2 regions of the Methanobacterium subterraneum genome follow, and region 2 is predicted to be linked to the other one. Evidence: riboswitches for the same ligand, from Rfam matches in the RefSeq annotation. Region 2 holds a riboswitch; the other holds the start of a gene.
What was found. A riboswitch is a leader RNA that binds a small molecule or an ion and turns the genes downstream of it on or off. The one in region 2 is predicted to bind fluoride.

Region 1 (15,322 bases), 1.1 Mb from region 2:
AGATTATCATTCCCTTCAGGGGTGATTTCGTTTTCAAGGTTTGCAGCAGAGATCATGAAGCCTGTGGGTGTTTTTTCCACTCCTTTGAAAACATTCCCTGCTATTTTATGAAGTTTATCTCTTCTTTCCAGAGAATCTAAAATTCTTTGGGGTTTGAAATTCTCCAGAGCCCTTACTATGCCTGCTACAATTGGTGGTTGGGCTTCCAGTCCAAACTGATGTGCCTTGTCCTGTATCCGGTCAATTAAAGAACTATTTCCCGCCATTAATCCTGCCCGGGGACCGTCCATTAACTTATCAGTACTGGTCACCACCAGATCCGCACCCATATCCAGTGCACGGGGCTGATCATAGATTACAGTACGTATTCGTGCTCCTGAAGCATCATCAACCATCACTGGAATCTGTTTTGCGTGTGAAATCTGGATGATCCTATTAAAATCAGTTAAGGGGAGTACCTTGTGATCCATTGTTGATCCGGTTATAATCACCAGGGATGTTTCATCAGTAAGCTGGAAATCCTGTAGATTATCAAATTCCCGGTAGGATGCACCCTGCAGTTTCACACTGCGGGGGATAGAGGGGTGTGAGGGTAACTCTGGCAGGTAGTGTATTACCTCTTCGCCAGGTTTTACCAGGGCCAGCAGGGTGGCCAGTATAGCTGCACTGGTGCGGTTGAAGGCAGCCACTTTTTCCCCGCCCAGGTGTTGGGTTCCTTCCTTCTGGAGGTTGGAAGAAAAAATGGCCGGACCAGAATAGGTTTCCAGGAGGTTGAGATCCGATTTTTTAACTGGGAATCCTCCGGCTAAACCCGAAAGGTCGTATAAACTGGATCTTCCCTCTTGGTTCAGCAGGGCGGCAATGAATCTTAAAGCAGCTTCTCTTCTTTTCATTTCATCCCGAGAAGAACAGATAAGCATTTCATTCGTCCTTGGAATATTTTTTATGATCTTCTGCCTTCAGAACGATAGCATCATCTGCTGAGTTCTGCAGGGCAGCGCTGAAACCAGGTTCGGCCCCAATTACTATGGTTTCTTTCCCATTCTCTTTAGCCTTATTGATTATGGGTAAAAAATCAGCATCACGAGTCATAAGCGCTACTACATCAATATTGGGATTGTAGATTAGTTCCATGGCTTCAACTGCCATGTAAACATCAGTGTCTCCAGCCACCACAATGGGGGTGAATCCCTGGTTCACGATGGCTTCAATGAGTTTGTCTGAGGCATACTGGTTCAAGAGAACCTTACCCACCCTCATATTACCGTATTCAGCCATTATCTCCCTTACCAGATCTAAGTTAAGGCTGAATTCCTTCCTTAGCATGTTAGGGCCATCTACCAGGAGTCCGATATTTTTGGATCCTGATTCTGACTTTCTAAGTGGGATGTAAGAAGTTAATTTTTCAAAACTTCGCATTTTTGTCCTCCAAGATGTGGCAAAAAATAGTCTACTGTGGTGGTGAGTTTATTATACTTATTAATATTGACCCCAATGAAGGTATCATAAAAAACCATTTTTTTAAAGGAAATATCTGAATATTATCTAAAGTCAATAATGACCACCAGTTGACAAAGACCTAATATTAACCCTTTAGAAGGTAATTAGGCTGTATATTTTTACCATCTTATTTAGATTATTTGTATATCTATAGATTTTTATATATATTAAACTTTGCAAAAATAATTTTCCCGGTTTAAAATTCCTCCTTGAAAGTTTAGAGTAATTTAAAGGATTCACATGAAAAAAATATACTCGAAGCTATCTGACCCTAATATAATAAAATAATGGAGAGGATGGTTATGGGCTTTTTATTACTTGGGCTTTGATAGAGGATATATGTTCCCCAGCCTCTTAAAAGACCATCTGCCCAGATATACTCTAAAATACAATCTACCACATGGCTGTGAAGACCATAACCCTTAATATCCCCTAAAATACCAACTAACCATATACCTCTAGAGGACTTTCACCATTTATACTCCCTAGAATACTATTACCTTTAATAGTCTCTGGAACTATCTCCCATTTAATATATTATAACCCGATTAGTTTTACTCCACTTCCAGAGTAAATGCATCACCAAAAAGATCTTTTATAACCGGGAGATCTTCTTCAGGTATGTTTATTACTTCCACATCAGACATGTCCCGGAAGTAGTACTCTGCATTGGCGATTTGACCCTCATCATTCATGTAAAGATACAGGCCATCCACGAATTCCTCCGGATTTTGAGAGGGAAGGAATATTTCGAAACGAATAAGGACTTGTGAGCCGGGAATGTTATCTTGAAGCTCCTTTTTTTTCTGTTCATCCTGCAAAGCTGCTCTAAATTCTTTCATCCGGGAATTAAGTTCCTTCAGTATTCTTTGTTCAATGTTACTCATGAATTCACCTAATTTTTTATTTAATACAGGGCTTCTATTACTTGTTTATTTATACTATTTTATTGGTTTTTTTGCCTTAAATATAACTGGAAGTGGATTTATACACTTCAAGAATTAATAGAAAATAATTGGGCGAAGTATTAATAGTTTTTCCTTGTGGGATATAATCCTCATCCAATTAGCCACATGTATTAAATTTAATGCGCCGGAGAAAGTCTTGAAAAAAATATGATAAATGTATAAACAACTTCTTTTATTTGTATACGTACTTCTTTTCCTTAAATTCAATGGTGAATTGGGTTCCTTTATCCTGTTTAAGTTCCATCTTCCCATCGATCTGATCGGTTAGTATGTTCACCAAACGCAACCCCAATGATTTAGTATTTCTGTAGTCCAGGTTCTCAGGAAACCCCACACCATCATCAGCCACTGTTAACTGGTAGTGTTCATTTTCCCCCTGGAAAGCAATATCTATCCTGCCACTTCGATCATTGGGAAATGCATGCTTGAGACAGTTTGATAGGAGTTCATTCACAATGAGGCCCAGAGGAATCATGGTGTTGATATCGATCATCACATCCTCCAGATCAAAGTTAAGCTCAACACGATCCTGGGCAATGGCATATATCCGGAAAAGATCACTGGCCAGAGTTAAAATGTAATCCCCAATATTAATGCGTTTAAGGTGGCTTGACTGGTAGAGCCGATCATGAATGAGTGCCATGGACCGGGCACGGTTCTGACTGTCTTTGAAAACATCAAGAACCTCTTTATCAGTTATATAACGAGATTGAAGGTTGAGTAAACTGGATATGATCATAAGGTTGTTCTTAACCCTGTGGTGAATTTCCCTTAAGAGCATCTCCTTTTCTTCAAGGGAGACCTTAATCTCTTCTTCCATTTTTTTACGTTCGGTTATGTCCCGGGCTATGGATAATGATAATTTATCCTGGTTAAGGGTGAAAATATGAGTGTTGATCTCCACTGGTATTTTACGACCATCCTTGGACATTAATGTAGTTTCAAAGGTGATTTTGTTCTCTTTAACCCGGCCGGCCATTCTTTTAGACTCATTAAATGATTTTATATCCTCAATATCACGGGGTGACATGTTAAGGAGTTCTTCATGGGTGTATCCCAGTATCTGACTGGCCACACTGTTAACTTCCACGAACTTCCCTGACACTCCATCTTCTGTGAGCTGGTGGAGGAAAATAGCATCGTTGGCATTGTTGAATAGTTTACGGAATTTCTCCTCGCTGGCCAGTAAGGCTCTTTCCGCGGTTCTGTTTTTAAGCGCCACTGAAGAAAGGTTTACCAGGGTTAAAAGGGCTTCCGGATCTTCCAACTTCTCCTGAGCATCCAGAAATATGGTGGCACTGCCATAGATCTGCTCATCCCACTTAAAACCAGTGGTGTATATTTCACCAGTACCCAGTAGTTCTTGAATGCGTTGACATTCCTCTATAGATAGCTGACCTCCCAGTGCTGAGTAAAGACCACCTTTAACCCGGTGTAACTGGTTTTCGGAAAGTGCTATTCTAGCACTTTCAGATAGGGAGCTCCATTTAACAGCCAGATCAGCCAGGTAATCATTGGTAAAGTTTTCCTGAAGTGCCTGTACCTTCTGTGGATCACCATTCACACTTTTGATACGGAACACATTCAAATCAATTTCATAGGTGGAGATGAACACCAAACTCCCACCAACCATTTGTCCTATTTTCTCTCCAATGTAGTGGTAGATATCCTCTTCCAGGGGTAATTCCAAAAAATCAAAGGCAATTTGTGATAAAAATCCTTGACAATCAGATGAGAATTTCCAGTATTTGTTTTCCATTTTCTTTTCCCATGGTGAAGTTCTGTTGATAATTGGTTAACTCCCCCACCTATCTACAACTAATTTAAAAACTGCAAACGCCTTTCAGCCTATTAGAAGGATTTCTCACCTTCAGCCTTATTGGAGAATTTTTCCCCTTCAAAGTATTAGAATATCCCCATAACATATTAGGTTATGGCAGGGTGAGAATGTTACATTATTTACCGTATTTGACTTCTTTGAAGGTGATGGTGAATTCAGTTCCCTGAGAGGTATCCAGTTCAATCTGGCCATCAATTTGTTTGGTTAAATTGTTCACCAGTTGCAGTCCCAGTGAATCCGTGTTACGGTAGTCCACATCCTCAGGGAAGGATATTCCGGTGTCCCCCACCTTTAACTGGTACTGGTCATCCCTTGAATTGAAATAAATGTTTATATCACCTTCCATCCCTTCAGGGAATCCGTGTTTAAGGGCATTGGATATGAGTTCATTAAGCATCAGCCCCAGTGGAATGGAGGTGTTGATGTCCATCATAACATCCTCCACATCGATGTTGAGGTTTATACGGCCAGAACTATCAGTGTAGGTTCGGAACAAATCATTGGCCAGGGTGCGGATGTATTCACCGAAGTTGATCCTCTTAAGATCAGTGGATCGGTACAGTTTCTCATGGATCAGGGCCATGGAATTGGCCCGGTTTTGACTTTCCTTGAAGATGCCTAAAGCCTCTTTATCCTTAATGTAACGTGATTGCAGGTTCAGGAGACTGGCGATAATCATCAGATTGTTCTTAACCCGGTGGTGGATCTCTTTGAGGAGCATTTCCTTCTCCTCTAGTGATTGCTGTATTTCTTCTTCCATCTTCACCCTTTCGGTGATATCTCTACTCACCGCAAGTAAACCACTTATATTCCCCTCATCATCGGTGATCATATTTGCTACCACCTCAGTGGGAACTGTGCCGCCATCTTTACACACCTGGTCAACCCGGAATATCTGCATTTTAACCGATTCATCCCCTGAAAGGAAGGCCTGAACCTTCACTGGTAACCTTTCCACAAGGTACTGGTATGATTCTGGGGTTAGTATTTCTTCCAAGGACTGGTTTAAAACTTCTTCCACAGTGTATCCCCTTAACTTGTAGACCGAGGGGCTTACATAGGTGAATTTTTGAGAATCAAAGTCCATTAACCAGATCACATCACCAGAATTCTCAGAAAGTAAACGGTACTTCTCTTCACTTTCCTTTAACGCAATTTCTGCCTGTTTACGTTCGGTGATATCCCGTAAAATGAAAACCATAAATTCCAATTCACCATTATCGTCATATATTAAAGAAACTGTGTAACTTCCTATCCATGATTCACCAGTATCGGTCTTTCTGAGAATAACTTCATAATCATGGATAGTCTCACCATTTAATGCCCGCACTCCTGGCCAATCATCGGTTGAAAGAGGCTTTCCTTCAAGGGAACAGAGTTCAAATAATTCATAGTAATCGGAAAGCTTGTCCATGAATTCTTCCCTGGTCTTGAAGCGATGGAAATCAACTGCTGCATCATTGCTCATGAAAAATTTACCATCTTTATCCATGATAAGAATGGCATCACTCATATTGGACAGGATAGCCTCCATCTGGGCGTTTCGCTCACGTAATGTTTTCTCAGCTATTTTGGCAGCGGTAATATCTTCTAAGGTGGCGTAAACACTGGAAGGTTCTTTATCACCTGACTTGAACTCGGGAGTGGAATTAATATTTATCCAGCGATATGAATCATTAGAAGGATTGAAAACACCCATGATCACGTTTTTAATCTTTTCACCGGTTTTAAGTGAAATCATGGCAGGATGGGTATCACCCGGGAAATCAGAGCCATCTTCATGTATGGATCTCCATCGGGGGTCGGTGGAAGTTCTGCCCTGCATTTGATCCATGGTTAATCCCAGTATTTCCTGTGCTGCAGGGTTGGCAGATGTTATGTAGCCGTCCTTATTTTGATAGACCACTCCCTGAGCCATGGTCTCGAAAAGGTTCCTGAATTTTTCTTCACTCTTCTTCAAGGCCAGCTCTACCTTTTTACGTTCAGTGATGTTTTCAAAAACTGCCACAAAATGTTCAGGTTTCGGGCTGAAGACCGATATATTCAACCAGATCTCCAGGGGTTTAAAATAGGTTTCTATAGTCTCAGGCACCCCCGTGAGGGTGACCCTACCATAAACTTCAAATAGTTCCGGTTGTGCTTCTATAATTCCTGGAATGGCTTCTGTAACTTTTTTTCCTTCTATGTCCTCTAATCCAGTGAGTTGGTAAAAGGCCTGGTTAACATCGATGTATATCCAATCATTGGGCTGGCCATCATCATCAAATAACATCTTGCAATATGCAAAGCCTTCCATCATATTTTCAAAGAGGGTTCTGTATTTCTTCTCACTTTCCATCAGGGCCTTTTCCGTTTTCCTGCGTTCAGTGACATCCCTGGCTACTGAGATAGTAACATCCTGTCCCTGTAGCTGGAATATATGCATGGCCACATCCACCGGTATTCTCTCACCATCCCGGGTGATGTTGGTCATTTCCAGATTAACGTAACCATCTACATGGAGCTTATTCAAATTTTCAGGCATATTTTTCCCATCTTCAGAGGATAATATGTCCAGGGGGGATAGTTCTAAAAATTCTTCACGGGTGTAGCCCATTGTGTCCAGGGCAGCCTGGTTTACTTCAATGAATTTACCAGGTCCCTCTGGGTGCATAATGTTTAGTGTAACCATATCATTGGCATTGTTGAATACTTCCCGGAATTTCTCTTCACTTTCCTTCAGAGCTGATTCCATCTTCTTACGTTGGGTAATGTCGTGGGCCACATGTACACTGCCTATTAACTGACCGCCAACAATTATGGGTGATACAGAAATTTCATATTCTCCGTGGAAATTATCCACAAAAGCATCCTTATAATGTTGCTGGCAATCCTGGAGCAGTTTCTCGTGGGGGCAGTAGGACGGTGGCTCATCAGTATTATGAACCAGTTCAAAACATTTTTTACCAACTAGTTCCTCCGGTTTCATGTCAAGGGCCTGGGCCATTGCCAAATTAACTTTCATTATATTATGGTTTGAATCAATGAGGGATATTAAATCAGGTAAAGCATCGAATGTTACTTCCCATAATTTTTCAGCCTTTTTTAAGTTTAATTCGGCCTTTTTACGTTGGTTTATGTCTTCCAGTGTTTCCAGAACACCAATAACATTTCCTTCATTATCTTTGATCTCGGCAGCAGTGAAGGCCAGCCAGGTACCTTTTTCACCCACATTGGGAAAGAATTCCTCAAAAGCAAAGGCATTTTCCACATATTCCGATTTTTCACAGCCAGGATACCATTTGTTAACACCATCCTCATCACCATCAGCGAGTAAATCAGCCATCAAGGGTTTATCTGCATGGTATAATACTGTCTGGTGTTTATCTGTTCCTAAAACTTCACTGGACTTGATTCCAGTGTATTTTTCCAGGGCCCTGTTCCAGGAAATAATCTCGTGTTCCAGGTTAATAATGAATTGAGGGATGGGAGAACTATCAATAAATGCACTAGTAAAATCATCCCATCCTATGCTCTTTTTTTCCATTAATACACCCCACTAATTAGCTAAATAAAACAGGTTAATCCCCTAAAAATGTCTGACCTTCAGAACTCTAGTTCTTAAGATGTTCCTTTTATACTGAATTATATTTTTGTTTGTCAAAAAACTTATAATTTTGCCTTGGATTGATAAAAAATGAAAAGTGGATCTACTTATTTTGATTGGTCCCTTACCCTTTCATCCCGGTAAGCATGATAAAAGACATAGGTAATTCCCACAATTAAGGACCCCATAAATAGTCCGAATCCCAAAATAACTGCAGTGATAACATTAAAGATCATAAATGACTTTAATATCGCCCAATTGAGCGTATTTCATTAAAAGTTTCATTTTTTTTAGGTTTTCATCTCTAAGCCTCCATATTTTAAAAAGTTTAACCCTTAATCGCATTTTCATCAACTTTAAGTGCTTTTTCACCATACACACTAACCCCAAATGCACCTAAAGGTGCGGTAAATAGTATGGCAATTACAGCTATGGCCAGGATCTCCTGTCCAGATGCAACACCCATGGAAAGGGGAATAGCGCCAATTGCTGCTTGTACTGTGGCTTTAGGCATGTATGCCATTATACAAAATATTTTTTCCTGCAAATCTAGATTTGAACCTACCAATGACACATATACTCCTATACTACGTGCTATTAAGCCGACTATAATTATGGTTAAGCCAACAACTGCAAATGATGCAGCTAAGTAGATATTTACCTGGGCTCCCACCAGAACAAAGAGCAATATCTCGGCAAATACCCATATTTTATCGAATTTACTGGAAATCTGCGTACCCAGTTCGGGCATTTTCTGCAGTATTACAAAACCGATTACCATAACCCCTACCAGGGCAGCAATGGGAACAATACTACTCAAAACATCTCCTAAATTCTTTAATATGATGGCTGATGCTAATATTATCAGTGTTTTCTCGGTATTGCGTATGTTGAAGTGTTTAAAGAGGTATATCAGGATAACTGCAATGATCAGCCCAAATAATATCCCTATAATGAATTGTAGGGGAATGCTGAGGACTGTCATTAGGTAGTTTACCTGTTGGCCTCCGTATATACTAAGAAATATTGAGAATATGGTTATGGAAACCACATCATCCACCGAGGCCCCGGTTAAAATGATAAGGGGTATTCCTTTACTGGTTCCCATTCTTCTCTTGATGAATGAAAGCATCTGGGGTACGATAACTGCAGGAGATACCGCTGCAATTATGAACCCCAGCATACCCGCCTCAACAATAGGCAGACCCAAGAGGTAGTGGGATACGAACATCACAGTGAGCCCTTCCACCACATCGGGGATGAAACTCATTTTAATAGCAGACATTCCTACCTTACGCAAGCTATCCATGTGGATTCCGAATCCTGCCCTTAAAAGGATTATAATAAGAGCTATTGCCCTTAAATCTCCAGATATATTTAGTATGGCCTTATCAATTAAGTTCAATCCATAAGGACCGATTATTATACCTAAAATGAGCATTCCAAGTAATCCTGGGAGCTTAATCTGTTTGAAGAGCTTACTGAAGAGCAAACCCAGTAGTATTATAATGGCTACGCTAAAGGCAACATATTGAAATTCCATTTAGATCACTCCCAATCTTTAAATAGTTAGTTTGGGGATGTTCCCTAACAAGTGATCAACTAGAGTGGAATTCAATTCATCATAATAGGGGTATTTAAAAATAGTATTGCATATTGGGGTTTTTTTATTTAACATTTACTTTTCCTCCGATTCTTTAAATTTTCAGGAGTCATCAGCTTGTTTTAAGCATTTTTTGGTGAACCCCATCACCGAAGTTAGTGTTATAATTTTGGCCATATTTATAGTTTGAGACTACGACACCAATTTTAAAAAAATCTGGCATGTTAAAGTAATAATCCATTTACCATAGTCCAAGACATTTTACCATAGTCCAAGACATCCCAGTTATTTTCAAAACTCTTATATGGAGAACTGAATAGTTACAAGTTTGAAAATAGATATAAAAGCAAAGAAGGGAATTTAAATGGTTTTATTTAACGGTTAAAAACAATTAAAGATGAAAATAACCAAATAACATCGTTAATGGGTGCATGGTATATCCTGAACAAATAAAATTTAATAGTAATAGACATATTCAATTGAATTCGTGTTTTTTACTAATTCTCATGAAAAAAATGAATTATAGTTAAATACGTAACCTTTTTAACTAATAAGGTTCATATTTATTATTCATGAGTAGAAATCCTTCAATGAAAGTTGAAAAGTGGATTACTAGCGAAGAGCTCAAAAAACGAATCAGAGAAAAAGAAAAAGACATCAAAGTTTTAAATCGACTACATTTCATGAATTATTTATACAGTGGGTGCAGTGTTCCTGAAGCAAGTGATAAACTGGGAATAACGAAAGTCACAGGTTATAATTGGCTAGAAAGATGGAATGCAGACGGGTATGATGGTTTAATACCCAGATTTGCCGGAGGGAGGCCATCTAAACTTTCAGACAAAGAAAAACGTCAATTAAAAGAAATACTTAGAAAAAGAGATGATTGGACCACCAAAGAGATTCGTAACCTAATCCACGAAGAATTCGAAGTCGAATATAGCTTAAAACAAGTAGGAATCATTCTAAGAAACATGGGCTTAAAATTTGGTAAACCATACCCTAAGGATTATAGAAGACCACCTGACGCTGAAAAACAGTTAAAAAAAACATAGACCAATATTTAAACCTAAATCATGGTGTAATAGGATTTTTAGATGAATTCTCACCACAAAGCACAGCTAACACACAAAGAGTTTGGTCAACTACCAAACCATCTATAACCAAAAATACCACTCGTTTGAAAGCCAACACAATGGGATTCTACGCAATAAAAGGACAAAGCACCATCGATTTCAAAGAACACTCACGAAAAGAAGAAATAACTGCTTTCCTAAAACAAATAAGAACAGTAAACCCTTATGGCAGAATAATGATCATACTTGACAACTTCAGATCCCACCACGCCAAACTAACCACAGAAACCGCCAAAAAACTCAACATAGACCTCATCTTCATACCACCATACTCACCTGACCTCAAACCCATAGAATTCATCTGGAAAACAATAAAAAGAGAAATATCACCATTATTCATAGAAACACGAGAACAATTACGCGAATTAATAGAAAAAAACTATAAAAAATGCACACAATCCCTAACATATGCCCAAAAATGGATAAAAAAATTCTTAAAAATAAGTTAAAAAAGATTAGTAATGAACTATAATTTTCATATTTTATCACCGTATAAGATACTGTTCATAATTAATCATTAATTTTGTGAATTTTTTTCTACTAGTAACTATCATGTAACCTGTTTTTTCCAAACATCACTACAAAGACGTTAAAATTCAATTCAACATTAGAGAATCAGAGAATAAGAAAAGCTTACATTATTAACAAAGTCTTTATGGGTTAAACCCTAAAATTTGATGTAGTTATTACCATTTATTTTTCCATGGCATTTTTTGATTTTTATACCTAAGAAGATATGATCTAAATAACATGATTATCCCTATAATTATCATCCCTATTATTGAGTAAGTGAAATATACATTGCCCAAATAATTTTGTTTAAAAAAGGATTCATATATTATAATTACTCCAAACAGGATTAACAAAGCTAAAGAAGACAGATAATAGGTTTTATTGTGATAACCTTTGTTTCTGAATGTTCCATCAATAATGAAGGAAATACCCACTAAACTAGATAATATCTGTTGTTTTTCATTAAATATTAAAAGACTAATTAATCCAAAAATTAGGACAATAAAGCCGGTGATTATCATTAGATTAGATTTTTTCATCTTTTTTGATTTAACTATAATAAATCCAACAAAATATGTTACAATGAAGATAATAGCAAGCCCTATAAGTAGCGTAATGAGTGGATGCGCCAACATATTATCACTTACTTTTTTTACTATCTTGATGTTGAAAGAAGATAATAATCATAATTATCGTTAAAAATAGATATTCATACAGTCATATTTATTCTTTTATCAATAATATTGCAATCTTATTTTAGAACGAAAATAATGACAATTTAGTTACTTCGTTATAGGATAGTTTAACGAAATAAAACGGATTCTATAATCACTAAAATTAATATGGTGAAATAAGTATTTTTAATTTAATTGGGGTATATGTACTGATCATTTTTCTGTTGTTTGATGAATTTAAAGAAAAAAGAGGTTATTATTGGTTAAATCGTTGCTTGTAACCCAACTCTTTGAAAGTAATATTATTCATTAATCTACAAGGATTTATTTCAAACCCCTATTACAATTGAGTTCTCCAGATTGATGTATAAATAAAAATCTGAAACAATATTACGGGTAGTTTAAGATTATTAATATCCTCAATCTAAAAATTATCCCTTTTTACTGATTTTATTTAATAAATTTTCAGGTTGAAATACATTCACCAGCAATTGATTTTTCATCCTCATAATCACAACTTTCCATTTCTAATTAAAAATGATTGTAGACTTGACCCTATGTAGATAAAACTATTTCAATTCTAAAATAAAGAATTCTTAGAACTTATTAAGTTAGTTATTACTTTATTAACATGTATTTTTTTATAAATCCTTTGATTAATCCGAATATAATAAATAAGGGACCCCATAATTAGTATTAGATAATAGGTGATAACATGCTTGAAATGTTTAATGCTAAATCAGTTGCAGTAATAGGTGCATCAGAGACAAAGGGTAAAATTGGTTACGACTTGATGAAATCCCTTTTAAATTATTACAAAGGTAAAATCGTCCCCATCAACCCCAAAGGTGGTGAAGTCATGGGACTTACGGCCTATAAATCCATTAAAGAACACGGCCCAGTGGACCTGGCAGTTATAGTCATCCCATCACACCTGATCCCCACCACAGTGGAAGAATGTGGAGAAACTGGAATAAAAAACATAGTTGTGATCTCCGCAGGATTCAAGGAAGTGGACCAGGAAGGAGCAAGACTGGAAAACCAGCTGGTGGAAATATGCAAGGAATACAACATTAAACTGGTGGGCCCCAATTGTCTGGGAGTAATGGACACCTACAATAACATGAACGCATCATTCTCCTCAGACATCGCCCATAAAGGAAAAATATCCTTCATGACCCAGTCCGGAGCCATCATGGCCGCCATCCTGGATTACGCTGATAAGAAGAACATCGGGTTTTCCAGGATTGTCAGCCTGGGAAACAAGGCAGTGATCAATGAAAACGATTGTATGAAGGATTTCATGGAAGATGAAAACACCGAAGTAATAACTGCCTACCTGGAAGGTATAGTTGACGGGCCCGGTTTCATTGATGCCTGTAGGAGGGCATCACAGAAAAAGCCAGTCCTGGTTATAAAGTCCGGAACCACCTCCAAGGGATCAGAGGCAGTGTCCTCACACACAGGTACCATTGCTGGATCTGATTCTGCCTACGAAGCAGCCTTCTCCCAGTGTGGGATCATCCGGGTTAATTCCCTGGATGAGATGATGGATTACAGCAGTGCCCTGGCCCTGTCGCCCCTACCTAATGGTAAGAAGATAGCCATAATCACCAATGCCGGTGGACCAGCAATTATGACCACTGACGCTGCCATAAAAGCCGGGCTGGAAATGGCTGAGCTCACCACTGAAACCAAGGCCCGGTTAAATGAAGGATTACCAGATACTGCCAGTGTGAAGAATCCAGTGGATGTTTTGGGTGATGCCAGCCCCGAGAGATATGCCTTCACCCTGGAAACCGTGTTGGAGGATCCCAATGTGGATGGGGTGATCTACCTGGTAACACCCCAATCAGTCACTGAGCCAGAGGGAATTGCCCAGGTGGCAATTGATCATACGAAAAAAACTGAAAAACCAATTCTGTGCAGTTTCTTTGGAGGAACACGTTTTGAAGGGGCAGAAAAACTATTAGCCGCAGAACAGGTACCCAATTACCTTTACCCTAAAAGGGCAGTTAAGAGTATGAAAACCCTCTCTGATTACACCCTAATCCGGAAACAGGAATATCCCAAATCTCCGGAATTTGATGCTGATAAAAATCTGGTTAAAAACATTATAGAGGATGCACGGGAAAAGGGTAAACACACCCTGGGATTGGAGTCACTGGACATATTAAAGGCCTATGGAATCCCCACCGTGGGCACTGCCATCACCACTAACCTGGAAGAGACTGTGAAAGCCGCCGAGAAAATAGGATACCCCCTGGTTATGAAGATCGTCTCCCCCCAGATTTCACACAAGTCTGATGTGGGTGGAATTAAGCTCAACCTTACCAGTGCTGAGGAAGTGAAGGTTGCCTATGAGGATATGATGATGAACATACCATTAAAGGAGCCAGAAGCTGATCTGGAGGGTGTTCAGTTACAGAAAATGTTAACTGGTGGTACTGAAGTTATCATTGGTATGGTGCAGGATCCCACCTTTGGTTCCATGCTCATGTTTGGACTGGGCGGGATATATGTGGAAGTCCTGGAAGATGTTAATTTCGCCATTGCCCCGGTAAATGAGATGGAAGCCAAGGATATGATAAGGAAGATCAGAACCCATGAACTCCTGGAGGGAGTTCGGGGAGCTAAGCCCAAGGATGTGGATTCCATTGTGGATATAATTCTCCGTATATCACAACTGGTCACTGACTTCCCGGAGATCAACGAGTTTGAAATCAACCCATTAATGGTATTTGATGAAGGAGACGGAGCACTCGCCGTGGACATGAGGCTGATGTTAAAAGAAGGAGACAAAAGCGATCTCCTACAGAGTTCACCCCGATCCACAAGTCTTAAAACAAAATGTTAGATTGAGATGTGGGTTCTACAGTCATAAACCTCAGATGATTTTTCAGGGTTTTTTATCCTACTTTAACAGTTTTTTCTTAATACTTTTTTTCCAGATCAGCATATTTACTTTTTTTCCAGATCAACTGATAACATTTTTCCAGATCAAGAGATACATTTACCGTTTCACCGGATAAACTTATTATAGCCCCTTATTTTCTAATTATCCCGTTTTATGGATGAATATACTCTTTTTACCCCTGTTGTTTAAATTATATTAATAAGCAACTACATAATTAAAACTAGGGAATGGTTATAGTGGGGGATGCAATGAAAGTTAAGGAACTGGTACCTACGTTCCGGTCCATGGAGGAAAATGTCCACTCTAACTTGGAATAATAATAAGTATATTTTAAACTGTGAATAACTTCACAAAAAATTTTAAACTGGTTTATTTATTTGTGAATGATATAAATAATTAGAAGAACTTCAGATTGTTAGGTAATTGCCCCCTAATTGTGTTATGATGAATAAACCAGCGAAAATTGATTTAATATCTGCAAAATCAATATTATGGGAAAACTTCACATAGTGTTAACATGAGCAAAAAGCCATTAATATCCTTTAAAGTTGGAGTTTTACTAGCAATAATTATTACTATTAGCTT
Region 2 (15,322 bases):
ATCTGTACAAAAAAGCCTCCAGGAAAAAATCCTGGAATTTAAAGACATCAACCCAGTACAAGCCGGCCAGATGGCACAGGCCGTGCTGGATGAAGTCAAATACACCCTGAAAATCGAAGACCATCCTGATGAATCACTTAAAAACCTTATAAAATATCCTAAATCAGGAATCGGAATGGGCGAAATGGGTGTGGGTTCCCGTGGAGCAGGAGACTTCTTCGTACACCGTCAAATCGCTGAAATCGTTAAAAGCAGCCACACCAACGCCTTCATCAACCCCACAGCCCAGGATGACGGAGGAGTGGTTAAAGCAACAGCCGGAGCCGATGAAGTATACATCACCACAGCAGTGGATGGAATACACTCCCGGCTAAGCGAATACCCCTTCCTGGGAGGTTTCCATGTGGCCCGAGCCTCCATGCGGGATGTCTGCGTCATGGGATCCCAACCAGTGGCACTACTGAGCGACCTCCACCTGGCAGATGATGGAGAGGTGGCTAAACTCTTCGACTACACCGCCGGAGTATGCGCTGTTTCCGAACTCACCGGAGTTCCCCTGGTAGCAGGCAGCACACTACGTGTGGGTGGAGACATGGTCTTAGGAGACAGGCTGGTCAGTGCCGTGGGCTCAGTGGGAATATCCCCCCATCCCCCCACTGCCCGTAAACGGGCCGAAGCCGGGGATGTGATCCTCCTAACTGAAGGATCAGGCGGAGGAACCATAACCACCACTGCCCTCTACCACGGCCTCTTTGACGTGGTGTGGGAGACCATGGACATCAGCTTCATCCAGGCCTCCGAGGCCATACTGCAGGATGGCCTACTTCCAGAAGTCCATGCCATGACCGATGTGACCAACGGAGGACTCCGTGGCGATGCCCACGAGATATCCCAGACCACCGGCCTGGGAATGGCCTTCTGGGAGGATGAAATCAGGGCCCTGGTAAACCCCAAGGTACTGGAGATGCTGGAAAGCCTGGACATCGACCACTTGGGTGTTTCCGTGGATTCACTCATGATCGTGGCCCCGGAAGATGTGGCCAGCAAGGTGGAAAAGGTAGTTTCCAGTGCCGGAGTTCGGATTGGTAGGATCGGGGAAGTTGATGATACTGGAATCCCCCGCCTACTAACCGACCATGGTGAAGAGGAACTCAAACCCCTCTTCCGAGAGGCAGCCTACACCAAGATTAAAAAGATCGTTGGCGACTTGCAACCTGAAGACTTCGAGGAAATGAAGCAGAAAGTGGAAAGATCAGCACTGGAAGCCATTGCCAAGAAGGATGAAGTGGTAGCCCGTATAAAGGAAAGGCACGAGAATTAAGTGCTTTAATCCAATACCCATTCTATATCCATAGATAAAACTAATAATTCCCATAAAGGTAAGAGTTCCCTTAACATACCATAGTAGTTTTATCTTACATTCAATGGGATTAAACTAATTAATGTGAATATTTATGGATGAAAAAGGATTTGGATACACTCTAGATGCCGTACTGGCCATTATACCAGTTATGATTGTTCTTTTTGGGGTTAGTAACCTCGCTCTATCCCCTGAATCTCCCCTCCAGATCCATTCCTCCCAGAAAGCCCATGATACCATGGAGTTGATGGTTAACTACCGTGAAGGAAATGCCCTATCAGTTTTAGAAAAAATGTCTGCTATTCTCAATTCCGGGAATAATAGCCCAGCCAGCATAACCAGTGCTGGGGAGCTTGCCTCTGATTTTCTGGATAAAAACCTGGCAGGTAGTGAATACCTTTTAACTGAAGAAAGCCAGTTGGGTGGGAAAGCCCTGGCTGGTAGGATGGAATTGAAAAATACAGATAATGTGGCTACTGCCATCCGTAACTCGGGTAACTACACCTACCGGATTTACATAACCTGAAACCCCTAAATTTCCTAACCAGACCCTTAAGGGACTCACCTGACTCCTAAAAGAAAGATTTTATTAAGCAGTAGTTTTAAAGAGGATATACCACTGTAAACTTCTTATCCTCATGAAAAATATCTACCGGAAGGACATTTAATGCCCCTTTTTAATCTTTCTAATGAAAATACAACCCTGAAAGAAACCCTGGCCCATTTCATATCCGCTGTCAGCAACCCCCACTGGTTGCCATCCCAGTTTTTTTGGTTATTAACTACGTCCTACTTTATGGAGGTGACTGGTTATGGTTTTCAGGCCTTAGTATCTTATTTGTGAGCATTCTACCCATTATTACCAGTACATTATGGATAAAAAGGAAAGAACTGGAAGTGGATATGCCACAGAGGGAGGACCGGATTTACCCCCTTTTAATGGTGATCCTATCCTACATCATAGGGGTGATGGTTCTATACACTCTTGGAGCACCCACACTAATCACCACTTTAATGATCTGCTACCTTAACAACACCGTAGTCGTGCTCTTGTTCAGTCTTTACTGGAAGATCAGCCTACACGCCATGGGCATGACTGGTCCGGCAACTGCAATCATCTATCTTTTCGGATGGACCGGGCTTATCTTCAGTTTACTGGTGCCCCTGGTTCTTTGGAGTAGATTACACCTTAAAAGACACACCCCGGCACAGTTAATTGTAGGAACGGTGCTGGGTTACTTGTTAACAGCAGCCCAGATTTACCTGTTAATGGGATTATAGAACTGTTAATGGGATTATAAAAAAGAGAATTATGAAAAGTAATTCTAATAATCAGTTATTCATAAATACTTAAATCGAGTCAACCAATGAACCATATCATCCAATTTTAACTAGAGAATGGGGTTTTAGATGGAATGTGAGTATTTTGAAAAATTAAAGGATCATCAGTTTGGTGAATTACTGGCTGAGACTGATCACTGGCTAATTATCTTGGCCCCAGACCAGAGGAACCTGGGAACCTGTGTTGTAGCCCTTAAAAGGGATGAAACTGAGCTTTCTGGTTTGAAGGATAGTGAATGGGATGATTTGGCCAGAGTGGTTAAGAAATTGGAGTCCGCTATTAGGAAAGCCTTTAATCCCACCCATTTCAATTGGGGTTGTTTGATGAACTCCTCCTACCGGGAGGATCCTCCCTGCCCCCACCTGCACTGGCATTTCATCCCCCGTTACCAGGAGCCAGTTGAATTTAGGGGAGAAAGATTTGATGATCCCTGTTTCGGCATGAGCACCATGCATGACCGTAGGAAAATGGTTCCCCTTTCCGATGAATTTAAAAATGCTATAAAAATTAAAATTCTGGAAAATCTGGAGATATGAAGAGTATTTTCAGCTTTATTATTTGCATTAGATGATTAATAGTTATCCAACTAAAGTAAACCATCCCACTAATGAGATCTTCTTTCAGATGATGATCAATATCTTGTTTAAAATTCTAAAACAAAACTTAAATACATAAAAAATCAATTGAGTATAAGTTCCAACAAATGTTGGGATCAAAAACTACTGTTTTGTATATATTGCCCTGATAGTGTAGTGGATATCACTTAGGATTGCGGATCCTATAACCCGGGTTCAAGTCCCGGTCAGGGCATATTATTTATTTTAGATTTAATCATTCAAATAAAAGAAATTTACATAAGATTAGATTTTTTTTCATCTAATTTTCATCTTTGGTTTGTTCAAGAATTTTTATGATAGTTAACGACATAGAAAATTTTATATATGGTGGGTTTTATATTTATTTATATGAATAGAAAGCCAACTATAAATAAGGATTTTACGAGTGTTGAAGAGCTTCAAATTAGAATAAAGAAGTTGGAACAGGATGTAAAAGTTTTAAACAAGTTGTATTTCATAAATGATATTTATCATGATGTTTCTATCACAGAATCTTGTAAAAAACTGGGAATTACAAGAGTTACTGGGCATAATTGGTTAAATCAATGGAATGAAGGTGGATATGATTCTTTAGACAGAAAATCTGGTAGTGGGGGTCAATCGAAACTTACTCCTGAGCAAAAAAAAGAATTATCTGAAATTATCATTGATAATAAGATTTATAGCTCTAAACAGGTTTTAGAATTAATAAAAGAAAAATTTAATGTTGAATACAGTATTAGACAGGTGGAAAGAATTTTAAGAGATTTAAAATTTGGATATGGTAAACCTTATACGATATATTCAAAAATGCCAGAAGATGCTGAAGAATCACTTAAAAAAAACTTCAAGGAATAAATCTTGAAAATAGCATAATTGGATTTTTAGATCAGACAGCATGCCAAAATATTGGTAATTCAGGCCGTATTTGGTATAAAAAAAGAACTAAAAACATTTTAAAGAAAAATCCAGATAAATTTTCAGTTACAGGAATAGGATTCCAGTCAGCAAACGGCAAATCATTAATAGACTTTCCCAAAGGATCTAAAACATTTGATTTTATCAATTTTCTAGTTAAAATTAGAATTCAAAACTCAAACAACCCATATTGCAAATCTAAATTGAATTCCATTTTAAATAATATTAACATTGATGAAACACATCTAAAAACGCTTTTAGAAGCAGATTTCCATGATAAAACTGAATTTAAACATATTATTGACGATTTTTTCACACCTCAAAAAGATTTAAATATCGAACAAATCAAGAAAAAAATGAGGATTATCTTAGAAAATGAAAATAAAAAGAATCAAAGAATAATTGACAAATTACAAAGGGAAAATATTGTTAAAAATTTAGAAAACTCTGAAATTATAAGTCAATTAAAAAAAGAAACAAAAATTGTAATAATTTTAGACAATTATCCAGTTCATAAAGCACAATTAGCTAAAAAAGCTTGTGAAATCCTTAATATCCAATTAATACTTTTACCCCCATATTCTCCAAAACTAAATCCTATAGAACAAGTTTGGAGAATAATAAAACGTGAACTGTCTAAAATCTATATAAAAGATGAAACATTCTTAATTCAAAAATTTAAATCTTACTACAATGAAATAGTCGGAAATGAAACATTATACGAAGGATGGATAAAAAAAATTATAAAAACAAATTGTTAAATTTTTAATGTCGTAGACAATAATTAATTTTCGCTCATCTCCCGGAAAGTGTACAAAGGTATATGTAGTTTGCAGTTCAAATAATAATGTATGAAAGATCGAAGTTTAGCATGCGAGTTGTCGGTTCCGGACGATGATAAAGCTTTACAGGTTTTCAGATGCATAAGATGGTCTGATGGGGTTTATTGTCCGAAATGCAAGTCTTTTGAAGTGTACAATCGCGGATATTTGAATAAAACTCACATTAAGCGATATTCTTGTAAGACTTGCGGGAAAAATTTCACTGACTTTACTGGAACCATTTTTTCCAACAAAAAATTACCTCTGGGTGATATGTTCTACATAATCCTGAACTTAGATAAAAAAAGCATTAAACGTTTAGCTGATGAATCAGGACATAAATGGGACAGCGTTTATAGATTAGCTCAGGAGTTCAGGGAATGTTTGGTTGATGAAGCCAAAGATCCAGTTTTGTCAGGGGAAATTGAATTTGATGAAATGTACCAATCAGCAGGCACCAAAGGTTTAAAAAAAACATCCGAGAACTAGAGGACTTAAACAACGTGGAAGAGGCACTTATGATAAAGATAAGCCCCCAATAATCTCCATGATTGAAAGAGGAAGTCGAAACACCATTTTGGTTGTTGAAAAGAACCTTTCCAAGGTTTTAATACATAGAAAGATAGAAACTCACTGTAATGGGTCCATTAAGGCCTTTACGGATGACTATACAATTTACAGTGGACTAGAAGAACATCCGCAGGTCATAGAACACCATATAATCAACCATTCTGCAAAAGAATATGCTGATGGTGACAATCACGTGAACAACTGTGAAAACCGACATTCACTAATAAGGCCCTATTTGAACATTTTTAGAGGCATATCCAAGAAAAAGCTAAACACCTATGTAAAATTTTATCAATTCACTTTCAACAATGGAATAAACTGGTTTCAAAAAGCACTTGCAACCATTTTATAAAAATGTACACTTACAGGGAGATGAGCGTTAATTTTTTATTAATAAATCTAAAAATTAATATTCATTTTAATGAGCTATTCATAAAAAGAGTGGATAGTAAATAAATGGGACATATTTAAGAAGTTAAATATTTCAAACCAGCTATCTGGTTTAAAATATCGGTTTTGGTTAAAATTCCAATGGGTTTGTCCTTTTCATCAGTAATGATGAGACGTCCAATTTTGTTTTTATTCATAATCTGAATGGCTTCTGATATCATAACATCCTGTTTAACGGTTATTATATATTTAGACATCAGATTGGTTATTTTAAGATCCTTTTCTTCATTGGCAATGGCTTTGGTAATGTCAATGAGAGTTAGTATTCCTATAACTGTATCATTTTCAATTACCGGGGCTCCGTCTATTCCATTGTTAGATAGTATCCATGCTGCTTCTTTTATATCCATATGGGGTTCCAGAGTTATAAGATCCTGGCTGGCTATTTCCATCACTGATTTATGGGGGATGCTTCGTATATCCCTAACATCCAGGAGCAAAACACCATCCATATCATCTCTTCCAACAATAATCCCATTTACCACAAGTTTATTCACAGGACTGGGTCCAACTCTTATTTTATCTCCCAGATCAAGTTGTTTGATATCTCCCATGACCTTTATGGTTGCTTCACACTCTCCTGGTTGGGGGAGGCTGGTGAATTCAATTTTGGTTACAGTTAAGTTTTCCACCTGTTTATCTTTTTTAAACAAAGGTACAGTTTCTTCTTCATCAGCAGCACTGATATTTAACGCATGATATGCCTCTATTGTTGGCTTATACCCTCCTCTAGGTCCAGGAACACCTTTCACGATCCCCATACTTCTTAAGGATTGCATTTGATTTCTTATGGTCCCAGGATTCCGCTTCATAATCGCGGCTATATTCTCTCCTTTAATGGGCATATAATTAGATTTGCTATATAGATCAATCAAAACTTGCAATATTTCTTTTTGGACGGTTGTGAGCAATAAAACACCTTCTGATTGGTTATTATTATTGTAAGGAATAATAATACTGGATGTTATTGGAAGAGTATCAACCTATAATAATCCTGGTATTAAACCGGATCCAATGGGGATGGAAGTCCTATTTATTCTTAAATATTATTTGTTTAGGGCGCGTTGTATTTTTTTCAATTTATAAGGTGGTAAACACGTATAAAAAAAATGAAAAGGGTATAAAGAGTATCAGGTTATGATCTCTTCTAACCGGTCATCGGCAATACCCTTTTTGATTTCTAGCGCCATTCTGCGTCCCATACTTAATGGTTCTCCATAATAGAGGTAGCTGTAGGAAGATCCGTTCATAAAGGTGTTGGTTCCACCGTCGGAACGGGCACTCATTTCAAATACTACTACTTCAAGGTCATCATTAACCAGAGTTTGCATGCAGAAAGGACCGTTAAATCCTGGTGGTACTAATCCTTTAGCACCTTCGGTGATCTTGTCACCAATATCAAATACCTGTGGCAGTAAAGATTCTCTCATAACTACGGGATGGTTACCAGTTATCACGTAGGATGGATCTGCACCTATATCTAGCTGGTCTTTGGCAGGTACTCTGGTTAAACCATCTATGGTAGATTCATATCTGCTATCAATTCCTAAAAGTTCCACTTCATCTTTTAATCCTGAGAAGAAGTAATGAATACAGTAGTTACATCCTAAAACGTATTCTTCAATGTGTGCCTCTTTTATATCTTCGTCTTCGATCCATTTTCTTTCCAGCATGGCCTCAATTTTCTGGTCGAATTCCTCAGTTGAGTTGGCAACGAAGTATCCTCGCCCTCCTCTTGCTCCGGGGAATTTTACCATAACGGTGCCATCGATTTTTGAAGGGTTGGTTATCTTTTTAGGAATTCTAACTCCGGACTCGGTCATCAATTTTCTTTCCAGATCCCTTTCAGCTTCCCATCGTAGAATGTCCCTGTTTCCAAACATGGGGACGTTAAAAATAGTTTCAATATTGTCTAGTCCAGCATAGGCCACGAAAGATCCGTGGGGGAATACTATACTATTTAAATCCCTTAACTCGTCCTGGACTTCATCATTAATTATGTCACTAAATTTGTCAACCATAATGTATTCATCAGCAACATTAAATCTTTTGTATGGAACTTCCCGTCCTTTTTCACATACTACTGCCGTCTTGAATCCCTCTGCTTTTGCTCCCTGAAACATATGCAGGGAGGAATGACTTCCTAAAGTTGCAATAGTTATGTCTTCCTTATCATACCCATCCAAAACATCCAGAATTTCCTGCCGGTCTATTTTACTCATTTGCTAAATCCCTCCGCATGTTAATAAATATCTGGTTAAATTAACATGGTCAAGTTCTGATAGTTATCTTTTTCGTCTTGATTTTTGTTTTGAAGGGTAAGTGGTGTAGCAATACATGTATAATTAATCCTTTTTTAAAGTTTTAAAAATGGAAAATAAGATATTTAAGTTCTGTAAATTAAATTTCAAGTGTTTATTTATTTCTTACTCCCGCGGTATTTGAGTATTAATGATTAAAATTGTGGGGCTATGTTTTTAATGTGGATCAGAAATGTTTTTATATCCCCTGTGTTAATAGTGATTTATGTAGGTGATGGGTTCCACCTTATAACCGCGAAGTGCTGATGATCCCTGTAACTAAAAAATATGTGGAGGAATCATAGTTGCAAGCGGAGACAAACTCATTTATGAAAACTATTTTTTCATGCAATGCTAATCACCCTGGGTCTATTTTGATTTTAGAGCAATCAGAATTAATAAAATCCATTTCAGGGACATATTTCCAGAATTTATTTAAGTTCTTTCCCGCCATGAATCACTTACTAAATTCATGTTAAGGTGATTTAAATTCTAGGCCAGGTTTTAAAGTTTGTCCAGAAAAGAGAACATCCTGAAGGTGGATTTACTCTCTATGAGGGGATTCCTGACACTAAGAACACGTACTACGGTGTTAAGATTCTTGAAATGGTGGATGACGAACCTCAAAATAAGGAAAATACAATTAAATGGATAGAAAACTTACAAGAAGGAAGACAATACGGTACCCGGGGAATTTTTTACAGGGTAAACATTCTGGATTCATTTAAAAGAAATCCAAATTTTCCTCAAAAATATATTAATAAATTTTTAGAGCGATACAGGACTTCTAATCTGGAAATAATTTATTTGATGACTAATGTCCTGAGAATTGTGGGGATTGAATTACCAAAATATATTATTGAATGTGTATTGGCTTTCCAAAATGAGGATGGGGGATTTGGGAGATATAGATCTGATATAATGTCGACCTATTATGCTCTGGAAACGTTGAACCTCATTAACCCTGATTTAATAACTTCACAAGATAAGATAATGGATTTCGCTGCGAATTGCCAGACTGATGAAGGGATTTTTGCTTACACGCCCTTAAGTTACCCTCCCTATATTGAAAGCATATATGCGGGGATCAGAATCTATGAAATCCTTGCTTATCCTCTCGATCACTGGTCAAACCGTGATGAAGTCCTTAATTTTGTATTAAAACTTCAAAATGCAGATGGAGGGTTCAGGAGATCATACTTTATCGGGATATCAGAGCTTGAATATGTTTACCGGGCTTTGTATATTCTAAAAAGCTTACATTACTTCTGATCTTGCCTGTGAATTTCTTCACCTTATTGAGATATGAATAACGACAATTTATTCACCATATCCCATTTAATACTTTAAAAAAACTTTAAAATTCGTTAATTTCAATAAAATATTCAAAAAAAGGAGATGATATAATGAATTTGTGGAAAGATATTAAACCAGGACCCAATGCACCTGAAGTGGTGTACGCAGTAATTGAGATACCCAAGGGTTCACGGAACAAATATGAATATGACAAGGATAAAGAGGCTTTTGCTCTGGACAGGGTTCTGTCATCACCATTCTTTTATCCTGGAGAGTACGGTATAATCCCTCAAACTCTCTATGATGATGGGGATCCCATGGATATACTGGTAATTATGGATCAACCAACCTTTCCGGGATGTGTAATTGAAAGCCGGCCAATTGGACTCCTAAAAATGATCGATGGTGGGGAACAGGATGACAAGATATTGGCAGTACCTGTGGATGACCCTAAATCCAATCACATAAAAACCATCGACGACCTTCCAGAATCACTCCTTAACGAGATTGTTCACTTCTTCCAGGAATACAAACGACTTGAAGGAAAAACCACTGAAGTATTAGGCTGGGAAGATTACAAAGAAGCATTGAAGGTAGTCGAACATTCAATTATGCTTTATAAAGAATAATATTGAAAGAAAAGATTTTCGGTCAATCGAATTCTAGAATTAAGTTAGATCCAAAGGGAGTGGTGTTTCAATGAATAGTGTAATTGAAGATGTAAACATAAGGAAAATTTCAGATAGCCGTGGAAATCCCACCCTGGAAGTGGATATTTTAACTACCACTGGGCATGGCAGGGTCGCCGCCCCAAGTGGTGCCAGTACCGGAGAACTTGAAGTGGCTTCCTTTCCAGAAGAGGGTGTCGACCATGTTATAACTGAATTTGGCAATAAAATTGTTTCTGAACTGATTGGACTTGATGCCAGTGAAGGTATATACATAGACCAAATATTAAAGGAGATGGATGGCACTGAAAATCTTTCATCTTTAGGTGGTAACACCATTGTAGCCATTTCCCTGGCAGCTGCCAAGGCAGCATCATCGTCCCACGGCCTACCACTCTACCGGTTCCTGGGAGGTAACATGGTTGAGGAAATACCATACCCTCTGGGGAACATGATCAATGGAGGAGCACACGCTGGCAAAAACGCTCCAGACATACAGGAGTTTTTAGTAGTTCCGGTGGGTGCAGACAATATCACTGATGCTATTTTTGCCAATTCAAAGGTTCACAAGAGAATAGGGGAACTGATAAAAGTTAAAGACAAATCATTCACCGGTGGAAAGGGAGATGAAGGTGGATGGGCTCCTAACCTGTCAAATTATGATGCACTAGAAATCCAAGCTCAGGCCTGTGAAGATGTTAGCAACGAATTAGATTTCATTATTCGCCCATCTCTTGATCTGGCACCCAGTGGACTTTGGGATAATGGAAAAGAAGTATATGTTTATGGAAGAGAAGGAGTGGAAAGAAACACCGGTGAACAGATAGATTTTGTTAAAGAAATCATCGAAACCTATAAAATGTTCTTTGTGGAGGATCCACTGCATGAAAAGGATTTCGCTGGTTTCGCTGAGTTAACCCGTAAAATCGGTAGAAAATGTCTAATCTGTGGGGATGACATTTTCGTAACCAATAGGAATATACTGGAAGAGGGAATCAGGATGGGTGCCGCAAACTCTATAATCATCAAACCCAACCAGATTGGAACGCTAAGTGATACTTATGAAACTGTTAAACTGGCTAAATCAAATAATTATGTGCCAGTGGTGTCCCATCGATCTGGTGAAACAACTGATGAAACCATAGCTCATCTGGCAGTGGCATTCTCCTGCCCACTCATTAAAACCGGAGCACTGGGTGGGGAAAGAATAGCCAAACTCAACGAACTGATCCGAATTGAAGAACAGATGCTATGTCCTTCCATGGCACGATTAAATAAATAATTTAACAAACAACCTGAAAAACTTAAGAGAACTGTTTCAGGAGGAATAATTTCTGAATCTCTGGAATGACATCCCAACCAGGGCCAGCGGTCCAAAAACGATAAACGTAGTTGTTGAAATCCCTAAGGGTTCCCAAAACATATATGAATACGATAAGGAAAAGGAATTCTTTGCATTTCGTGGTGTTTCATCATTCCTCCCCTATCCTACGAATTATGGTATGATCCCCCAAACAATGGGAGGTGATGATAATCCCCTCGATGTTTTGGTTATTATGGATCAACCAACCTTCCCTGGATGTGTTATTGAATGCAGGCCCATTGCAGTGATGAGGATGAGAGATGGTAAGGATAGGGATGATAAAATATTGAGTGTACCTTTATCTAACCCTCAGTTCAAGGAAATAAAAGATTTAATGGATGTTCCTCCCCTTTTTTTAGATGAACTAACACATTTTTTTCAGGAATTTGGTAAATTAGTGGGCAAAAACACCCATGTAATAAATTGGGAAAATGATAAAAACGCATTAAGAACTATAGAACGTGGAAAAGATCTTTATAAACAAATGTTAACCATAAAATCTCTATTTCTCCTGGATTAATTATTCCACACGTAAACGTGAATATTAAGCCTTTACTCATAATTCATTTATTAATAAATTTGATATTTGCTCGTAGTCGGCGATAGAATGAAAATTAATTGGGATAAAGAGCCTCAAAAACGAGAAGAAATTATTGTCGCAGCATATATTGAAGACAAGATAATCATACTTGGAAACTTACTGGATTTATATGCTCAGGAAAATTTATTAACCATTTCTTGGACTCCTAATCCATTAAATGGTAATTATTATACCTATGAACTTAAATATCACCGGCATAGAGAAAAATACCTAATTAACATATGGAAAGGAGTAAGGACTGGTGATGCGCTGCCTATTCTGTATGGGGATATTCAATTTTGATAAGTGATTTACTCTTAAATTAAACTAATTGAAATAGAAAAATAAAAAAATAAGAAAATAGGATATCAGTTTTATCCTTCAACTAAAACTTTTAATTTACCATCATAGAGGTCAATTATAAGACCATGGATTGGCACATCATCTGGAATAAATGGTGATTCCTTTATTTTTTCCACCACTACCATCACATTCTCTTCTTCTCCATCAATTGCCCCTATCCAATCTTTAAGATTTACCTCAGAAAGTGCTTTTTCATCCACACCCCTGGTCTTCATATTGGCTTCCAGTTTTTCCGGGTCAACATTGGCCATCCCACAGTCGTAATGACCAATTACCATTACTTCTTCCACCCCCAGAGCGTGGATGGCTGCGGCCACAGATCGGATCACATCCCGGTCAACTGCAGTATTCCCTGCATTTTTGATTATCTTGGCATCTCCTCTTTCAATTCCAATTGCAGGTTCCAAAAACCCGGTAAGCCGGGTGTCCATACAAGTCACAATGGCCAATTTCTTTTGGGGCATGTGACTCATTTTTTTAGGTTCGAAATCTTTAACAAACTCTTCATTAGCTTTTAATACTTCATCAAGCATCATTTTTATCACCATAACATTTGAGTAAGCTATCAAAGTTAGAGATTATCACTTCAGGTATCCAAAGTTCTACAACTAATTAAATAAAAAAAATAGTAAGGGTGAGGTTATTTTATTCCTCACTAGGTTCTTTGTCTATCACAGAAAGAGGTGGTTTTTGTTCCACGTCGTATCCAGGGTGGTAGTCAAAGACATCCTGTAGTTCCACGTTAATCTTATGGAAGATCCTGGCCAGTGGTATTTCGGCAGGGCATACTTCTTCGCACTGTCCACAGTTGGTACAGGAATCCACCATATGCAACATTCTCACAAAGTGGAACATTGGTGATGGGGGAATTTCTCCTTTAGGCACCCAGTTAACAGATTCTGACTCAATGGAACATTCCTTACAGAAACAGATGGGGCATGCTTCTCTGCAACCGTAGCACTTGATACATTTGTCAAATTCATCCAGGTACTGGTCCAAGTTCATTAACTCGTCACTTTCTTCGAAGTTCCTGGACTGCCACTTGTTAGCCAGATTAACCATTGCTTTATCGATGTTGGCCCTTATCTCAATACCCTTTGGAACTGGGTCCTGTACTTTCAAGACGTTAGCTTTAATGGCTTTATCTAGGATTTCTGCACCTTTTTTGGAGAACACTTCCACGAATGTGGCTTTACCAGCTTGTGGTCCGATTACTCCCCAGTTACCCATGGCAAGGTCTGCCATTTTTGGTATGTTGGTTTCGCATCTTCGGCAGTTGGTTCTTCGTCCGTATCCCTGATCTTCCAGTTCATCTATGCTGATCTCTTTTTCAGTGTCATCGGCAGTTTCAATTACCAGGTTTCCTTTGGCGATTTCTTCCTTCACCACAGTGTCAGGGTCGAGTTCGTAGAATTTTTCGATCATTTCACGGGCCTGTACTGGGGGTAAGGTTCCTCCACAGTTAATACCAATCATCACCACATTATCCTGGCTGATCTGCTTCCTTTTCATAAGTTCCACAATGGTCATGGCGTCGCAGGGTTTGGTGGTGACTGCGATTTTCATGTCTTTGGCACCGTCGAGGTATGTATGGATTACTTTGGCCATGTTTAGTGTTCCGCAGTGGAGGGATCCTGCTGTTTCTATGACCTCTGCCGGGTCGGTTATTAGTGTGGGCACCGCATCGTAGAGATCAGCACCTTTTTTAACGGCGAGAACTGCGTCCACTATGCCTTCTTCAAGTAAAAACTTAAGAATGGATGTTACTGCGCCTCCACATTCCCCACTGGCTGCAATTTCTTCATCAGGGGATATAGCATAATACATGTCGTTTATTTGAACCATTTGATCACCCTACACTTCTGCCTTGTTTTTTCTCCAGGAGAAGGGACCAAGCTCTTTAACTTGTTCACTCACCATCTTCATTGCATTGGCGAATTTCTCACCTTCGGAAGCAGAGATCCAGTCAAGGTAGAATCTTCCTTCTTCAAGGCCCAAGGTCTTCATCACTGTTTTTAAAGCGGTTATACGCCGGTCACATGCGAAGTTTCCTCGGTCGTAGTGACAATCTCCAAAGTGGCATCCTGCAACCATTACTCCGTCAGCTCCTTCATCAAATGCCTTTAGAACAAAGAGGGGATTTATCCTACCGGAACACATAACTCTTATTATTCGCACGTTTGGGGGGTATTGCATCCTTGCTGTACCTGCAGTGTCTGCTCCACCATAGGAACACCAGTTACAACAAAAAACTATTATTTTAGGGGTCCATTCCATATGATTATCTCCTTTTTTCTTTTTGATAATATTTTTTCATAATCGCAAATTTTACCAAGTTTGCATAATGTTTCATTTTTTTCTCCATTAAATAATTAATAACAAACCACATCTTGCATTTTGCTGGGGGTGATGTTCTTCCTGACTCTAATTTTTTTTATTATATTTGATGATATATTTGAGCGACATATTAGGTCAGATTCAAGGATTATACAAATGTGGTTTGTTATATCTTGTAGCAATGCTTCAAGATCGTGATTTATGACCTATATTCTGGGTCTTTTTGAATGATTTGATCAGAGTGTTAATTTAAGGTTATAATATAAGGGAGGGGAATAATTCCCCACCTTCAATTTTTTTCTTGGTTTATTTTCCAGGAGCTGGGAAATAAGACAATGGTGGCATTTTTTCATCCATT

Region 1: linked by a shared signal. The riboswitch ahead of BK009_RS05000 (cation:proton antiporter) and the one ahead of BK009_RS10280 (prenyltransferase/squalene oxidase repeat-containing protein) in region 2 are both predicted to bind fluoride.

The regions. Positions count from the first base shown of each region.
Region 1 is NZ_CP017768.1:1,039,713-1,055,034, forward strand. It holds gene BK009_RS04965 (TIGR03576 family pyridoxal phosphate-dependent enzyme) at 1-893, opposite strand, end outside; gene BK009_RS04970 (TIGR00288 family NYN domain-containing protein) at 922-1,419, opposite strand; gene BK009_RS04975 (hypothetical protein) at 2,055-2,387, opposite strand; gene BK009_RS04980 (sensor histidine kinase) at 2,641-4,227, opposite strand; gene BK009_RS12635 (PAS domain S-box protein) at 4,424-7,834, opposite strand; gene BK009_RS12785 (hypothetical protein) at 8,002-8,130, opposite strand; gene BK009_RS05000 (cation:proton antiporter) at 8,223-9,437, opposite strand; fluoride riboswitch at 9,594-9,657, opposite strand; gene BK009_RS12860 (IS630 family transposase) at 10,088-10,552, shown strand; gene BK009_RS12865 (IS630 family transposase) at 10,582-11,082, shown strand; gene BK009_RS05010 (hypothetical protein) at 11,320-11,781, opposite strand; gene BK009_RS05015 (acetate--CoA ligase family protein) at 12,536-14,677, shown strand; gene BK009_RS05020 (PAS domain-containing sensor histidine kinase) at 15,255-15,322, shown strand, end outside.
Region 2 is NZ_CP017768.1:2,114,483-2,129,804, forward strand. It holds gene BK009_RS10225 (AIR synthase-related protein) at 1-1,321, shown strand, start outside; gene BK009_RS10230 (hypothetical protein) at 1,455-1,886, shown strand; gene BK009_RS10235 (phosphatase PAP2 family protein) at 2,132-2,641, shown strand; gene BK009_RS10240 (HIT family protein) at 2,771-3,238, shown strand; tRNA gene BK009_RS10245 (tRNA-Arg) at 3,441-3,512, shown strand; gene BK009_RS10250 (helix-turn-helix domain-containing protein) at 3,668-4,156, shown strand; gene BK009_RS10255 (transposase) at 4,420-4,977, shown strand; gene BK009_RS10260 (transposase) at 5,068-5,526, shown strand; partial or broken gene BK009_RS10265 (IS1595 family transposase) at 5,540-5,959, shown strand; gene BK009_RS10270 (CBS domain-containing protein) at 6,075-6,968, opposite strand; gene BK009_RS10275 (formate--phosphoribosylaminoimidazolecarboxamide ligase) at 7,188-8,279, opposite strand; fluoride riboswitch at 8,580-8,640, shown strand; gene BK009_RS10280 (prenyltransferase/squalene oxidase repeat-containing protein) at 8,967-9,629, shown strand; gene BK009_RS10285 (inorganic diphosphatase) at 9,764-10,282, shown strand; gene eno (phosphopyruvate hydratase) at 10,353-11,603, shown strand; gene BK009_RS10295 (inorganic diphosphatase) at 11,722-12,204, shown strand; gene BK009_RS10300 (hypothetical protein) at 12,292-12,567, shown strand; gene BK009_RS10305 (beta-class carbonic anhydrase) at 12,639-13,163, opposite strand; gene BK009_RS10310 (Coenzyme F420 hydrogenase/dehydrogenase, beta subunit C-terminal domain) at 13,273-14,472, opposite strand; gene BK009_RS10315 (hydrogenase iron-sulfur subunit) at 14,482-14,904, opposite strand; gene BK009_RS10320 (Coenzyme F420 hydrogenase/dehydrogenase, beta subunit C-terminal domain) at 15,271-15,322, opposite strand, start outside.